Regions from separate parts of the Arthrobacter sp. Ld5 genome, predicted to be linked through region 1. Evidence: riboswitches for the same ligand, from Rfam matches in the RefSeq annotation. Region 1 holds a riboswitch; the other holds the start of a gene.
What was found. Region 1 has a riboswitch for S-adenosylmethionine ahead of ACSGDB_RS01795 (LLM class flavin-dependent oxidoreductase). Riboswitches for the same ligand answer to the same signal wherever they lie in the genome.
Positions count from the first base shown of each region.

Region 2: another riboswitch for S-adenosylmethionine. It lies ahead of ACSGDB_RS09010 (ABC transporter substrate-binding protein); the one in region 1 lies ahead of ACSGDB_RS01795 (LLM class flavin-dependent oxidoreductase).

Region 1 is NZ_JBPKBO010000003.1:105,287-112,924, reverse strand. It holds gene ACSGDB_RS01830 (NAD(P)/FAD-dependent oxidoreductase) at 1-54, shown strand, start outside; gene ACSGDB_RS01825 (acetamidase/formamidase family protein) at 118-1,119, shown strand; gene ACSGDB_RS01820 (SDR family NAD(P)-dependent oxidoreductase) at 1,157-1,918, shown strand; gene ACSGDB_RS01815 (GNAT family N-acetyltransferase) at 2,063-2,356, opposite strand; gene ACSGDB_RS01810 (SDR family NAD(P)-dependent oxidoreductase) at 2,485-3,243, shown strand; gene ACSGDB_RS01805 (hypothetical protein) at 3,252-3,470, opposite strand; gene ACSGDB_RS01800 (helix-turn-helix domain-containing protein) at 3,467-4,084, opposite strand; SAM riboswitch class IV at 4,389-4,502, shown strand; gene ACSGDB_RS01795 (LLM class flavin-dependent oxidoreductase) at 4,539-5,927, shown strand; gene ACSGDB_RS01790 (SDR family oxidoreductase) at 6,146-6,799, shown strand; gene ACSGDB_RS01785 (DUF222 domain-containing protein) at 7,064-7,638, opposite strand, start outside.
Region 2 is NZ_JBPKBO010000018.1:69,135-76,772, forward strand. It holds gene ACSGDB_RS09000 (ABC transporter permease) at 1-497, opposite strand, end outside; gene ACSGDB_RS09005 (ABC transporter permease) at 494-1,426, opposite strand; gene ACSGDB_RS09010 (ABC transporter substrate-binding protein) at 1,427-3,088, opposite strand; SAM riboswitch class IV at 3,223-3,350, opposite strand; gene ACSGDB_RS09015 (heavy metal translocating P-type ATPase) at 3,423-5,417, opposite strand; gene ACSGDB_RS09020 (NADPH-dependent F420 reductase) at 5,414-6,055, opposite strand; gene ACSGDB_RS09025 (hypothetical protein) at 6,197-6,466, opposite strand; gene ACSGDB_RS09030 (hypothetical protein) at 6,645-6,926, shown strand; gene ACSGDB_RS09035 (hypothetical protein) at 6,923-7,360, shown strand.

The sequences.
Region 1 (7,638 bases):
CGGTTCGTCCTGCCGAAGGTCTACTGGAACCTCATCCTGAAGGGCCGCGCCTGACCCTCCCGCGGCCCTCGTGGTCCGACCCTTGTTCGTCCCGGGGCGGCGCCGTAGCATCCGGTCATGGAGATCATCGAGTACCACCCGCGGCGCGATCAGCTCGTGTACACCTTCGGGGGAAGTGCTCCCGTCCTGACGGTCCGGCCCGGCTCCGCACTCCGCCTCTGGTCCGAGGACGCGTTCAACAACGCGCTCACCTCCGTGGACGACGTGTCGGGCGAGAAGGTGGATCTGAACTTCGTCAATCCGCAGACCGGACCGTTCTACGTGGAGGGGGCGGAGCCGGGGGATACCCTGGCCCTGCACGTCGTCGACCTCACTCCGGCGCGGTCCTACGGGGCGTCCGCGACCATTCCGTTCTTCGGGGGACTCACCAGCACCGACCGCACCGCGTCCCTGCACGATCCCCTGCCCGACACCACCTGGATCTACCACGTCGACACCGAGCGGCGGACGGTCGGGTTCCAGGCGCGCCGCGGGGACTTCGAGGTCGCACTGCCGCTCGAGCCGATGCTCGGGACCGTCGGCGTCGCGCCGCCCGGCGGGGAGGTGCGGTCGTCGCTGGTGCCCGAACGGTTCGGCGGCAACATGGACGCACCGGACGTCAAGGCCGGCACCACGGTCTACCTCGGAGTCAATGTGGAGGGCGCACTGTTCTCTATCGGGGACGGCCACTACCGCCAGGGTGAGGGGGAGGCCTGCGGCACCGCCGTCGAGGGAGCGATGCACTCGACCATCATCGTGGACCTCATCAAGGGCGGCGCCCCGGCGTGGCCGCGGCTCGAGACGGACTACCACTGGATGGCTGTGGGGTCCTCCCGTCCCATGGAGGACTCATGGCGGATCGGTCAGCTGGAGATGATCCGCTGGTTCCAGGACCTCTTCGGGTTGCACCAGCTGGATGCCTACCAGCTCCTGACGCAGACCGCCCTGGCCCCGATCGCGAACGCCGTCGACGCCAACTACAGCGTGGTGGTGAAAGCGCCCAAGGCGCTCTTCCCCGCCGTCGATGCGTACGGTGGCCTCCACGCCCACCTGAGACGGCAGGGCGCCGAGCTCCACTGATCCCGGGACCCCACCCATCACCGACCGAAGGACTGCCATGGACCTGCATCTCGACGGCACCACCGCTCTCGTCACCGGCGGCACGAAAGGCATCGGCCGCGCCATCGTCGAATCGTTCGCAGGAGAGGGAGCGAACGTCGCATTCTGTGCCCGCGATGCCGACGAGATCGCGGCGACCGAGACGGCGCTGTCGTCCTCCAGTGGGCGAGTGGTCGGCCATGTGGTCGACGTCGGGGACGGGCCGGCGCTCGTGCGCTGGGTCGCGGCCGTCGCCGACGAGTTCGGTGGCATCGACTCGGTGGTCAGCAATGTCAGCGCCCTCGCGATCGCGGACTCCGAGGAGAACTGGGAGGCGAGTTTGCGGGTCGACCTCATGGGCACGGTCCGTCTGGTCAAGGCGGCGCTGCCGCACCTGGCGCGCAGCGCGACGCCGTCGATCACCGCGATCTCGAGCGTCTCGGGCCGTGAGGTGGACTTCGCCTCCGGCCCCTACGGGACGGTGAAGACGGCGCTGATCGCCTACATGGCGGGACTGGCCTATCAGCTCGCCGGGCAGGGGATCAGGGCCAACACGGTCTCGCCCGGGAACACCTACCACGAGGGCGGTGTGTGGCCGAGTATCGAAGAGGGGAACCCGGAACTGTTCGCGACCGCGCTGGCCCTCAACCCGACGAGACGGATGGGCACCCCGCAGGAGGTGGCCGACGCCGTCGTGTTCCTCGCGAGTCCGCGCTCGAGCCGCACCACCGGCGCCAACCTGCTGATCGACGGCGCGCTCTCGCGGGGCATTCAGCTCTAGACCGGCATCCGGCCCCCGCCGTCCGACCTCCTGTCCGACCTCCTGTCCGACCTCCTGTCCGACCTCCTGTCCGACGGCGGCCACCGGTTCGCCCGGGACGGCGGCTCCTCGACGCCGCCTGCGCGAGCGGATCGGCGGCGGGGTCTAGACCGTCAGGTCCTGGTAGTCGGGATGCTCCTGGATGAAGGCCGCCACGAACTCGCACCGGGGGACGACGGCGAGGTGCTGCCGGCGGGCGTCGTCGAGCGCATACCGGATCAGGGTGCTGCCGATGCCCCGGCCCTCGACGTCCTGGTCGACGACCGTGTGCGTGAACGTGATCGACTCGCCGGACCGTTCGTAGGCGGCCGTACCGACGGGACTGCCGTCGAGAGTGGCCACGTAACGGTTCTCCGCCTCGTGGTTGCTGATCCGGACTTCGGTGGTGTCGGTACTCATTCCGTCACCCTCGCATCCGTGCCGACCGGGGGTCAACGTGTTCCGCTCCGGCGGAAACGGGGCGCGCCGTTCCGCGCGACGATCAGCGCTCCCACGTGCGGCGCCGCACACGATGTACGGTCTGGACCATGACGTCGAACATCCTGGTGACCGGTGCGAGCAGGGGGATCGGCGCCGCCGTCGCCCATGAGCTCGCCGGACGCGGGCACCGCATCGCTGTCCATGCCGGCCGTGACCGGGCCGCCGCCGCGGCTGTACGGGACGCGCTGCCGGGCGACGGCCATGTGGCGGTCGTCGGCGACATTGGCGACCCCGAGACCTGCAGGCGCATCGTCGACGAGGCCGTGGGCGGACTGGGTGGGGTCGACGTCCTGGTGAACAATGCCGGCATCTTCGAGGCACATCCCATCGACACCGTGTCCTTCGAGGACTGGCAGGAGGCGTGGCGCCACACGCTGGAGGTGAACCTGCTGGGGCCTGCGAACCTGGCCTGGCTCGTCGCCCGGCATCTCCTCGACCGGCCGGCCGGCCCGGAGGGTGGCCGACTCGTCAGTGTCGGATCGCGGGGTGCGTACCGGGGGGAGCCCGTCACGCCGGCCTACGGCGCGAGCAAGGCGGCGCTGCACTCGATGACCCAGTCCCTGGCCGTCGCCCTCGCCCCGCACGGCATCCTCGCCGCCGCCGTCGCGCCTGGATTCGTCGAGACAGACATGGGGAGAACCGTGCTGGACGGTCCGCAGGGTGATGCGGTGCGTGCGCAGAGTCCGTTCAACCGTGTCGCGACGCCGGAGGAGGTGGCGCAGACGGTCGGCTGGCTCGCGAGCGATGCTCCGTCGTGGGTCAGCGGCACCGTGATCGACGTCAATGGAGCGTCCTACCTGCGGTAGCCGACGGGTCAGATGAGGTGGATGCCGCCGTGGGCGAGCGCGCGCAGGTCCGTCCTGCGCTCGAGGTGGCGGTGGAACAACTCCACATTGCTCCCCTCAGCCGAGGCGAGAGAGGATCCCGCCGTGATGAACGCGGTGCCAAGACGGATGAGGGCCCGTGACGTGAGTCCTCCCCGGGGCGGTCCAGTGAGGACGACGTATCCGGCGGTCAGTGGCGTGCTGGTCATGACGACTCCTGGGGATCGATGAGGGGGAAGGCATTGAAGTGGAGCTGGACGGGCCGGGTCCCGGAGGCACCCGGTTCGGAGCGGTAGGCGTCGAGTTTCTCGCGCAAGATCCCGGTCATCTCATGGGTGAGTGCAGCGAGCTGGTCAGCCGTCAGGTAGGCGTTCATGGTCGCGATCACGGCCGCATCCGCCCATTCGGGTGGAACGGACTCGCATCCGCCGGCCATGAAGGCCGCGAGGGCTTCGGAACGGCCGCGTTCGAACTGGCGGTTCACCTGGCGGGTGGCTTCCCGGGTCGTGGGATCCTGCTCCAGCTCCGGGGTGCTGAGCGTCAGGGAGCCTGGGGGCCGTTCCCACCACCTTTCCCGGGCGGAGCCGCGATCCACCTCGCGGACGAGGCTGTGGCGCGCAAGCTGCCGCAGGTGGTAGCTCGTCGACCCGCTGGATTCCCCGATGCGCTTGCCGATGCTGCTGGCGGTCTGTGGGCCATAGCTGGAGAGGACCTCGAGCAGCTGGATCCGGAGGGGATGGGCGAGCGCCTTGAGGGCTGCTCCATCCAGAACGCGGTTGCCGGCGTCGGCTGGGCCCTCCGTGCTGCCTGTCGTCTCTTCCATGACACCAGTGTGCACTTGCAAAGAAAGCTTTGCAATACTTTCTTTGCATGGTGTGGTCATGCACGTGGATGGAGGTGTGGCGCGTCGTCGGGCAGGTTCGGTGCGCCGTCATCGGGTAGGTGTCGTTTGTCGTCGTCGGGTACGTCGCGGTGGCGGGGCGGCGCGCGGGCGGGGCGGGGTGCGGGCGGGGCGCGTGACGCCGTCGGGCATGTCCCGGGGCGGTGGGGAAGTGCTCCGGCGGATGACGCTCCGTGACGGCGACGGGTGGACGACGGCGTGCCGACCCACCTACGCTCGGGACCAGAATCAAGAGCTCCAACGCAAAACCCTGGTTCGTTGGACGGCAACCCTCTCGCTGTAGTGGGGTGCCCCAGGTGAGGATTCGGCCCGGCACGGACAGTGCGGGCAAGTATGGCGCTTCCGCCACGGCAGTGCCCCGACATGAGGACTCTTCATGCCCACACCACCGCGCCGTATCCGCTTCAACGCCTTCGACATGAACTGTGTAGGACACCAGTCACCCGGTCTGTGGCGCCACCCCGAGGACCAGTCCTGGCGCTACAAGGACCTGAGCTACTGGGCGGAGCTGGCGAAGACCCTGGAGAAGGGGGTTTTCGACGGCATCTTCATCGCCGACGTCCTCGGCACGTACGACGTGTACGGCGGTTCCAACGAGGCCACGCTGAGGCAGGGGACGCAGACGCCGGTGAACGATCCGTTCCTGCTCGTCTCCGCCATGGCGCTCGTCACCGAGAACCTCGGGTTCGGCGTCACCGCCGGTACGGCCTACGAGCACCCCTATCCCTTCGCGCGTCGGCTCTCCACGCTTGACCACCTCACCAAGGGACGCGTCGGATGGAACGTGGTGACCGGCTACCTGCCCTCGGCTGCCCGCAACATGGGCCATGAGGATCAACTCGAGCACGATGCGCGCTACGACCATGCCGACGAGTACCTCGAGGTCCTCTACAAGCTGCTCGAGGGATCGTGGGAGGACGACGCCGTGGTGCGCGACCGCGAGACCGGTGTCTTCACCGATCCGGCGAAGGTCCACGACATCGACCACGACGGCACCTACTTCACGGTCCCGGGGATCCACCTCAGTGAACCGTCGCCCCAGCGGACGCCGGTCATCTTCCAGGCGGGAGCGTCCTCCCGCGGCATCGCGTTCGCCGCCGGCAATGCCGAAGCGGTGTTCGTCGCGGCGCCCACGAAGGAGGCGCTGAAGGGTGTGGTCAGCAAGATCCGGGATGCGGTCGAAGCCGAGGGCCGCGATCGCTATTCGGTGCGGATCTACACGCTGCTCACCATCATCACGGACGAGACGGAGGAGAAGGCCCACGCCAAGCATGCCGACTACCAGCAGTACGTCAGCTATGAGGGAGCGCTCGTCCTCGTCTCGGGATGGCTCGGCGTCGACCTGTCCGCCTACGATCCGGATGAGCCGCTCGGCAACGTGAAGTCCAACGCCATCCAGTCCGCTGTCGCGAACTTCCAGAAGGTGAACGACGACGGCTCGCCGTGGACCGTGCGGGACATCGCCGAATCGGCGGGGATCGGCGGGCTCGGTCCGCGTCTCGTCGGTTCGGGTGTGCAGGTCGCCGACGAGCTCCAGGCGTGGGTCGAGGAGACCGACGTCGACGGCTTCAACCTCGCCTACGCGATCACCCCCGGGACCTTCGAGGACGTCGTCGAGTTCGTCGTGCCGGAACTGCAGAAGCGTGGTGTCTACCCGACCGAGTACACGGAGGGAACCCTGCGGCACAAGCTGTTCGGGAAGGGCGACCGGTTGCCCGCGGAACACCGTGGTGCGCGGTACCGGCTCCAGTCGGTCCGTCCCTGACGTGTGTCGGTTCGTCCGCTCCGTTGGTCCACCTTCTGCATCCGATGGTTCTCGGAGGGCTGCGCGCGTCAGTTCCCTGAGCGCCAGGAGCATTGATCACGATCCGCGGGAATAGGCCTCCGCTCGCGGCAGAACCCCTGGGCGGAGGTGGTCAGGGCGAGGGTTCGGGGACTAGCGTCGAAGACAAGGCATTCAGTCGATCGACAGAAGGAGTTCCCATGTCACGCGTAGCCATCATCGGTGGGCACGGAAAAGTAGCACTGCACCTCACGAAGATCCTCACCAGTCAGGGCCATCAGGTCAGTTCGATCTTCCGTAACCAGGATCATGCCGGCGACGTCGAGCAGGCAGGCGCAACGCCGGTCGTGGCCGACGTCTCCGAACTGTCGGTGCAGCAGATGGCGGATGTGTTCCGTGGTCACGACGCCGTCGTGTGGTCCGCCGGCGCAGGAGGTGGAAGTCCCGAAGCGACGTATGCCGTGGATCGGGATGCGGCGATCCGTTCGATGGACGCCGCTCAGGAAGCTGCTGTGGGTCGCTACGTCATGGTGTCCTACCTCGGAGCGGGAAAGGACCACGGTGTCCCGGAGGACAACAGCTTCTTCCCCTACGCCGAGTCGAAGGCTGCGGCCGATGAGCACCTGCGCAACTCGGAGCTCGCCTGGACCATCCTCCAGCCGGGAGCGCTCACCACGGATCCAGGCACCGGGATGATCGAGGTGTCGGCCGAGCCGCAGCAGGACTCGGTGGCCCGTGAGGATGTCGCGCTCGTCGCCGCGGTCGTGCTCGGCAACCTCGGCACGGTGGACAAGACCATCCAGTTCAACAGTGGTGAGACGCCGGTCACGGAGGCCATCGAGGCCGCGCTGTAGGCCGGAACAAGCGACACGAAGGCGGCGCCCTGTCGGGGCGTCGCCTTCGGTGTGTCAGGCGATCGTCGTCCGTGGTGCGGTGGGTGAATGGTCCTGATTCCCGGGGGTCCCCACCGGACGCACGGGTCGGACCGCATGCACAGGGCTCCTCGGGCGTGCGTTCTGCCTCGGATGTACCAGGTGCACGTCCTGCTCCGGATATGAGGGGCGTCAGCGTGCACGTTCGACTCCGGACGGACGTGCTGGACGCACCGGACGCACCGATCACCCGGTGCTGCGCTCCCCGGCGTCAGGATGACGCTCCGCGACCCTCGAGAACTTCGGGGCCGTCGTGACGTCCGAGACTTGCGCGGCCTCCGGGGCCGACGCGGCCTCCACTGCGTCCGGGGTCGACGCGACGTCCGTGAACTTTGGGGTCGACGTGCCATCCGCGAACTCCGAGCAATCCGCGATGTCCGCGAACTCCAAGGTCGCCACGGCCTCCGAGCCCTCCCCGAGCAACCGGGCGGCCTCGTCGAACAGTGCCGTGTCGACTGCCTGTCCTGCCTGCCAATACCTGTTTCGTCGGGCGATCCGCGGAGGGCCGGATGTCCGCGGCGCCGTGAACCACGGGATGCCACGTCGGGCTTCCACGGTCCAGGTCCCCTGATGAATCACGTGATGGTGCCGTGAACAGAGCAGGACTCCGTTGTCGATGCTCGTCACGCCTCCCTTGGACCACGGCTTCAGATGGTGGGCTTCGCACCAACTGGCGGGGATGGAGCAGTCAGGGAAAGCGCAGCCCCTGTCCCTCGCGACGAGCGCTCGCCGAAGATGCGGCGGAAAGAGCCGTTGTGCCC
Region 2 (7,638 bases), on a different contig from region 1:
TTCTCCGTCCCACCGCCGATGATGCCGATCACCACGAGGGCGAGGAGGATCTCCGGGATGGCGAGGGTGACATCGAGGAGCCGCATCACCGACGCCTCGACCAGCCGTCCATTGAGCCCCGCGAGGATGCCGATCGCCGTTCCGCCGACCACGCCGATCGTGGTGGCTCCGACACCGATGTACAGCGAGGTCGCCGCCCCGTGGACGATCCGCGTGTAGTTGTCGGCGCCGGAGTCATCGGTGCCGAACCAGGCCGAGGCGCCGGGCGCCTCGAAGCTCCTGGCCGGGTCCACGGCGTACGGGTCGGCCGGGGCGAGCAGGCCCGGGCCCAGGACCGCCGCCGCCAGCCACAGGAGGAACAGGGAGGCCAGCAGGACGGCCGGACGCACCCGCCGGCGGCGGTGCCGCCGCTGCGTCCCGTCCGGTGGTGCGGATTGCACAGGGAGCCCGGCCGCCGGGGCGACGGCGGAGGGAACGACGGGCGGGGCGATGCTCATGCGGTCACCACTTTCGGGTCGATGAGTGTGTACAGGAGGTCGAGGACGAGGTTCACGACGACGTAGACGGCCGCCGAGAGGAGCACGACCCCGATGATGACGGGCAGGTCCTTGTTGTAGACCGACGCCAGGGTGAGGGATCCGATGCCCTGTCGGCTGAAGAGGGTCTCGACGACGACCGACCCGCCGAGCAGGGCGGCGACGACGAACCCGGACATGGTCATCACGGGGATGGCCGCGTGGCGGAGGGCGTGGCGGATCCGGACCGGGAACTCGCGCATGCCGCGCGAGCGGGCCGTGAGGATGAACGGCTGCTCCAGGACGTCCTCGAGTTCGTTCCGCAGGACCTGCGAGAGCGTCCCGAAGATCGCGAGGGCGAGGGTGAGGGCGGGAAGGATGAGTGCGGCGGGCCCCTCGTTCCCGCCGATCGGGAACCAGTGCAGCGTGAACGAGAAGGTGATGAGCAGCGCGAAGCCGATGATGAAGGTCGGCGTCGCGGCGAGGACCACCTCGATGCCGGAGACGATCGACCGGATCCAGGCGGCCCGCTGCGCGGACAGGATCGCCACCGCGACCGTCAGTGGCAGGGCGACGGCGACGGCGGCGGCGGCGAGCGCCGCCGTCGCCCCGATCTGCTGCCCGATGGCCTCCGTGACGGGCAGGCGCAGCCGGTAGGACTGGCCGAGGTCGCCCTGGAGGAGGTTCCCGAGGTAGCTGCCGTACTGGACGGGAAAGGGCTGGTCCAGGAGGTAGTCGGCACGGACCTGCGCGAGCGTCTCGGCGGTGGGCCGTGCGTCGGGTCCGCCGAGGATCAGCAGCGCCGTGTCGCCGGGGATCAGGTGGACCGCGACGAACGTCAGGGTCGCAGCCCCCCAGAGGACGCCGAGACCGACAGCGAGCCGCATGAGCACCCGTCGGAGCACGGCCATCTACTCGGCCTTCCATGCGTAGGTGAGCACGGGCACCGGGTGGGAGGTGTCCACGGCCACGTCGTGCAGCGTGTTCGCGTAGGCGAACTGGCTCGGGTTCTCGTAGAGCGGCAGGCCGGGAACGAGTTCGAGCAGGCGGTGCTGTGCCTTCGAGTACGCCTCCCCGACCGCGGGCCCGTCACCGGCCTCGCGGGCAGCGGAGAGCAGCGCGTCGAGCTCGGGGTCGTCCACGTACGACGAGTTCTGGCCGATCCGCTCTCCCGTGATCTCCGAGGAGTGGTAGCGGATGAACAGGACGTCGGTGGTGTTGGTGTGCCATACCCCGGCCAGGGCGTCGTAGTCGCCGGCGTAGCGCAGCTCCGTGAGCTGGGCCTGGGGGAGCTGGATGATCCGGAGGTCGAAGCCGACCTTCCGGGCCTCGCCCTGCAGCTGCACGAGCAGCGGGCTCGGCGTGGAGCTCTCCACCGTGGGCACCTCGACCGTGAGTCGTTGTCCGTCCCGGGTGCGGAAGCCCTCGTCGTCGCGGCCGGTCCAGCCGGCCTCGTCGAGGAGGCGGGCGGCCCGCTCGGGGTCGTGAGTCAGGACGCCCTCGACCGACGGGTCGTAGTACTTGCTCTCCTTCGACAGGTACCCGTCGATGGGGGTGTAGGTGCCGAAGCCGAGGCTTTCGGTGACGGCCTGCGTGTCCACGGCAGCGGCGAACGCCTGCCGGACCGCGAGGTCGTCGAACGGCGCCCGGTCGAGGTTGAAGCCCAGCATGTAGGGGCTGCCGGTACGGGGGAGGTTCCGGTAGGTGAAGCGCGGGTCCGCCTGGACGGCGGCCGCGTTCTGCGGAGCGAGGTTCTCCGTCAGGTCGTACTGCCCCGAGACGAGCGACTGGTGGCGGATGACGGGTTCGCTGACGAGGGTCACCTCGACGCCGTCGAGGTGCGCCTCGCCGTCGCCGTCCAGCCACTCCGGCGCCCAGTCGTAGCCCTCCCGCTTGGTGTAGCTGATGCTCTGGCCGGGCTTGTACTCGGCGACGGTGAAGGGACCGGTGCCAATCGGCTCCTGGCACAGCGTCTCCGGCGACTCGGTGATCGCCTTGCCCGACGTCATGCCGAGCCAGGACTGCGCGAGCGTGTAGAGGAACGGCGTGTAGGGGTGGGCGAGGTGCGCCTCGAAGGTGTACTCGTCGATGACCGTGCCGTCCACGTACGGGGCGATGTACGCGGCGGCGAGGGGCGACTTCGTGGCGGGGTCCCTCATGTGCTCGAAATTCTGGCCGAGGACCTCCGCGTTCCAGGGTGAGCCGTCACTGAACGTGACACCCTCCCGGAGGTGGAAGGTGTAGGTCCTGCCGTCCTCCGAGATCTCCCAGGACTCGGCGAGATACGGCGCGATCTCCCCGTTCTCGTCGAGGGTCACCACGTTGTCGTAGACCAGGCGCCCCAGGAACTGCTGCTGGGTCGCCGAGATGCCGTGCCCGTCGAGGCAGCCGGGCTCGGCCGAGATCGACACGTCGAGCACGCCGCCGGTCACCGGCTCGCCGCCGGCCTCCACCGGGGAGACGGCCGCGCCCCCGCAACCGCTGAGCAGTGCCGCGAGGGCGACGACGGACAGTGCTGGGAATCGGCGGCCATGCGGTCGATTCCGGGCAGGGGGTAGTACGGATGCGTTCATGGGTATTCCTAGGGAGGATCCGGCCCGACGGCGGGCGAAGGTCAGGGAAGAGGGAAATGCGCAGGAATCGCGTCGACGCGCGTGCCTGTCAGGGGAAGGTGCGGTGTGCGGTGCAGCTCACGATGTGGCCTCTCGATGTGCTCTTGCCCCCGCCGGACCAGCACTGTGTGCCAAGGCGAAGGCCGCTTCGTCATCCGAACCACCCACGAACATGGGGTTGGTGCGCGGCCTAGTCGGAGCTTGGCGGCCGCATCTCTTGAAGCTGGAACAACTATAGGCATGCCGTCGGGTGCTTCGGTCAACAAGAAGTAATGTGACTGCGGTGCCGGTGCGGCTACGTGCGTGCGGACTGCCCGACGTCGATGGGGGCGCGGACGCCCGACCGCGGGGCACCCGCCGCGCGCAGGGCGTAGAGGATCGTCAGCAGATCGATGGCCTCCTGTCCGAACGCGCCGGCCAGCGGGGGGACGAACCCCAGCGCCGCGCCGATCATCAGTACGAGACTCAGCCCGATACCGATCCAGATGCTCTGCAACGCTATGCGCAGCGTCCGCCTCCCGATGAGCACGGCTTCCGTGACCTTCGCGAGGTCGTCGACCGTGATGACCACCTCCGCCGATTCGCTGGCCGCCGTCGATCCCCTCGCCCCCATGGCGATGCCTACATCCGCGGCGGCGAGGACCGGGGCGTCGTTGACGCCGTCGCCCACCATGACGACGGGGCGCTCGGAGAGGTGCCTGACGATCTCCACCTTGTCCGCCGGCAGGCAATCGTGGTGGATCGTCGTGAGACCCGCTTCCCGTGCGATGTGGCGTGCGGTGGCTTCGACGTCGCCCGTGAGCATGAGCACCTCCCGCACGCCGAGGGCGACGAGCGAGCGGACCGTGGCCGGCGCGGCGCTGCGCAGGGCGTCCCGCAGCACGATGACCCCGGCGAAGCGCTCGCCGATGCCCACGTAGACGGCGGTCTCGCCCGCCGACAGGGGAGGGTCCGGGACGCGCCCGACGAGGCCTTCCACGAAACGGCGCTTGCCGACGGCGACGGTGGTCCCGGCGACGTCCGCGCGCACGCCGTCCGTGGCGAACTCCTGTGCCCTGCTCGCCGGACGGAGTGCCAGGCCGCGCCGCGCGGCCTCAGCGGTGATGGCCGCGGCGAGGACGTGGGAGGAGTACTGTTCCGCGGAGGCGGTCAGGGCGAGGACCTCCTCCTCGGTGAGCGGCGCTGCCGTCGGGGCGAGGACGACCGCGCCGACCACCGGCGTGCCGGAGGTCAGGGTGCCGGTCTTGTCGAAGGCGACGCTCCGGGCCCGCGCCAGCTGCTCCAACGCCTGGGTGCTCCTGATGATGATGCCGGCGCGGGCGGCCCTGCTGATCCCCCCGACGAAGGCCACAGGGGCGGCGATCAGCAGGGGGCAGGGTGTGGCGGCGACCAGCACCGCGGCAGCCCGTGTCGGGTCCGAGCTCAAAAACCAGGAGAGCGCGGCGAGGGCCAGGGCGAAGGCGGTGAAGGGAACCGCGAAGCGGTCGGCGAGCCTGACCGTCGGGGACCGGCTGGCCGACGCCTCCGCGACGAGGGCGACGATCTGGCTGTATTGCGATTCCGCGGGAGTCGCCGTCGTCCGCAGGGTCAGGGCCTCCGCCCCGTTCAGCGATCCGCTGAGGATGTGCGCGCCACGCTCGTAGTCGACGGGCAGACTCTCACCCGTGATCATGGACTCGTCGAGGGTCGCGGAATCCGTGGTCAGCGTCCCGTCGGCGGGCACGACCTCCGAGGGCCTCACCAGCACGAGGTCGCCCACGTGGAGGTCGTCGATCGGGACGTCCTCGATCGCGCCGCCCCCGGTCCCGCCCTCGTCCGTTCCCTGCCCCCGGCCGTCTGCCGCGATCCGGTGAGCCGACCGGGGTGCCCGCTCGAGCAGCGCACGGAGCTGGGTCCGCGCGCGTGTGGACGCGTACTCGTCCAGCGCCTGGCCGCTGGCGATCATCAGCACGACGACGATGCTCGCGTAGTACTCGCCGGTGGCGGCCGTCGCGAGGATGGCCATCAGCGCCAGGAGATCGACGCCCCAGTGTCCCTTCCGGATGTCCCGGAGCATGCCGTAGGCCTGCATACCGGCCACTGCCAGGGAGTAGGACGTCGCCGCGATCTGCGCGGCCGCGCTGTTGCCCGCCGCATCGAGGAGCACGGTGACCACGATGACGACGCACGTGAGGACGACCAGCCAGGGCAGTTTCGGGAGCGAGGTCCTCGGCGGCGGCCGCGGGACCGCGGACGGACCGTCCCGTCGACCACCCGCGTGGGGTGGCCGTGGAAGGGCGGGAGAGGTCACGGGAGGATCTTCAGCGCCGTGTCCCAGTTGAAGTGAGGGTGGGCGTCACCGACCTGCAGCCCCATGACCAGCAGCATCATCGCCTCGAGTTCACGCGAGCGGCGCAGCGGTCCCGCGTCGACCGGGCGAAGACCCGAACCTGCCACGAGCCTGCTGACCACGGCCTTGGCGTCCTCGGAGTCGCCGGCGAGGAAGACGTCCAGCGGCTGACCGGCCACCTTGCCCTCCTGGAGGGTGGCGGCGAACACGGTGTTGAAGGCCTTGACCACATCGGCCCGGCCGCCCAGCAGCTCTGCGGTCTGCTCTGCCGACGACGTCCCCGCCGGCGTGAGGAGACGGTCGAAGTCGGAGACATCGACCGGGTTGCTGATATCCACGACGATCTTGCCGTCGAGGCCGGACCCGTACTCGAGGACCAGCTCCCGTATCTCGGCATAGGGGATGGCGAGCACCACCACGTGGCCGTCCACCGGCTCGCCCGGATAGCCGCCCTGGGCGCCGGGTCCCAGCTCTTCCACCAGGGCACGGGTCTGCTCGCCGTCACGCCCGAAGATCCTGACCTGGGATCGCGCCTGAAGCATGCGCATGGAGATACCCCTGGCCATCCTTCCGCTTCCGATGATCGTCACTGTGCTCATGTCCTCTGCCCTTCCGACAGGCCGCACGGTAGTGCGGCAGGATCCAGCGATGCAGCATGCGTCAGCCTAGGCCGCGCCTCTGGAGGGGTGCAGGGGCCTTAGGCCCCGAACGGCCGGCGTGTCCGGCGTCGCCCGGGGCGCTCACGCAGGGCCGGAGGAGATGGTCAGGTTGTTGTAGACGGCACGGACGGTCGGGTCGCACCAGCACGCGAAACCCGCGCGTGACTTGTCCTCGCGGCGCAGTGCCATGCCGGAGAGCATCACGACGCCGCCGGCCACCGTGATGTCGAGGACCGGGCACTCGGCGGCGCGGCGCACCGCGCGGCGCAGAAGGTCCTCGAGGTGAACGGGATCACCCGCCGCGCGGCCTGCGGCATCCGCCACGACATGGTTGTCGACTGAAATCGCCATCCTCCCACTCTGGGGCCCGGCCCCGGGTCGATTAAAGGGTCCAAGGTCCTCTCACCTGCCGTGCCGGCGCGCATTCACGGGGAAGAGCGCCGGGTGGGACTTTAGGCCCTAGTAGTCGTTCGGCCTCTCGCGTGTGATGTTCGTGCCAGTTGAGACACCGATCCGAGAGGTTCGCACCGTGACCACCATCAGTTCAATCTGGACCAGGATCGATCCGGGCGTCCAGCAGTGGGTCCTCGAGAATCCGGGATGCGTGGTTCTTCCGCGCACCCTCGTGAACCGTGTGGAGGCTACCGTCGGCGAGAGCCTGCACGCGGACGCCCACGGGGAGTACTGGTTCTCGGGGGAGGAGCTGCTCTTCCTGAAGGCACGCCGTCGGGCACAGGACCTGGGAGGGTTCCGTGCCGACGGGAACGCCGATTCCCGCCGGAGCGAACACGCAGAAATGATGGACCGGTGAGGAGGCGTACGATCGAGTCCGCCGGAGCGGTCCAGGGGTCCGCGAGGACCGCCCGCCGTCGCCGAGCCACCGCAGGGCCGGTCGGCCTCGGCGCCGAGTCCGAGGAGACGATGCGTCGCCGCGCCATGGCGATGCACCCATCGGCGTCGAACCGGAAGCTGAAGATCCTCGTCAGCGCCGACGCCGAGGCGCACGTGGTGCAGATCCTCGTCCACGGGTGCGTGTCTGCGGTCAACCTGCATGCCCTCGACCTCGTGGTGAGGCGGGCGGCAACCCTGTCCCCGGGAACGAACGTCGTGCTCGACCTGAGTGAAGCACAGGCCTGGGACTCGGTGCGGGCGGATCTGCGCCCCGATTCCATCACGGCGCGTCTCACGGCCCAGGGTTGCGCACCAGCACCCTTCCCCCTCGGGGTCATACCTCCCGCACCCTAGGGTGCGGGGCGATGGACGGGCGCACCCTGGGCTCAACGGCGAGCGCGGGGTGCGCCGATGTGTGGACGGTCACGGACCGTTCAGGTGCACCAGAACCATCCCGGCGGCCGCCAGTTCGCCGGCACCTCGTGATGACGGCTCCGTCCGCAGCGGGCGCAGCAGTACGTCGCCCGCGCATGGCGGCGCCGTCCGTTGGGGAGGATCACCTGCTCGGAGAAGGTGGAGTAGACGAGCGCGTCATCCGTGCCGCAGACCAGGCAGACAGGGACCTGCCCCCG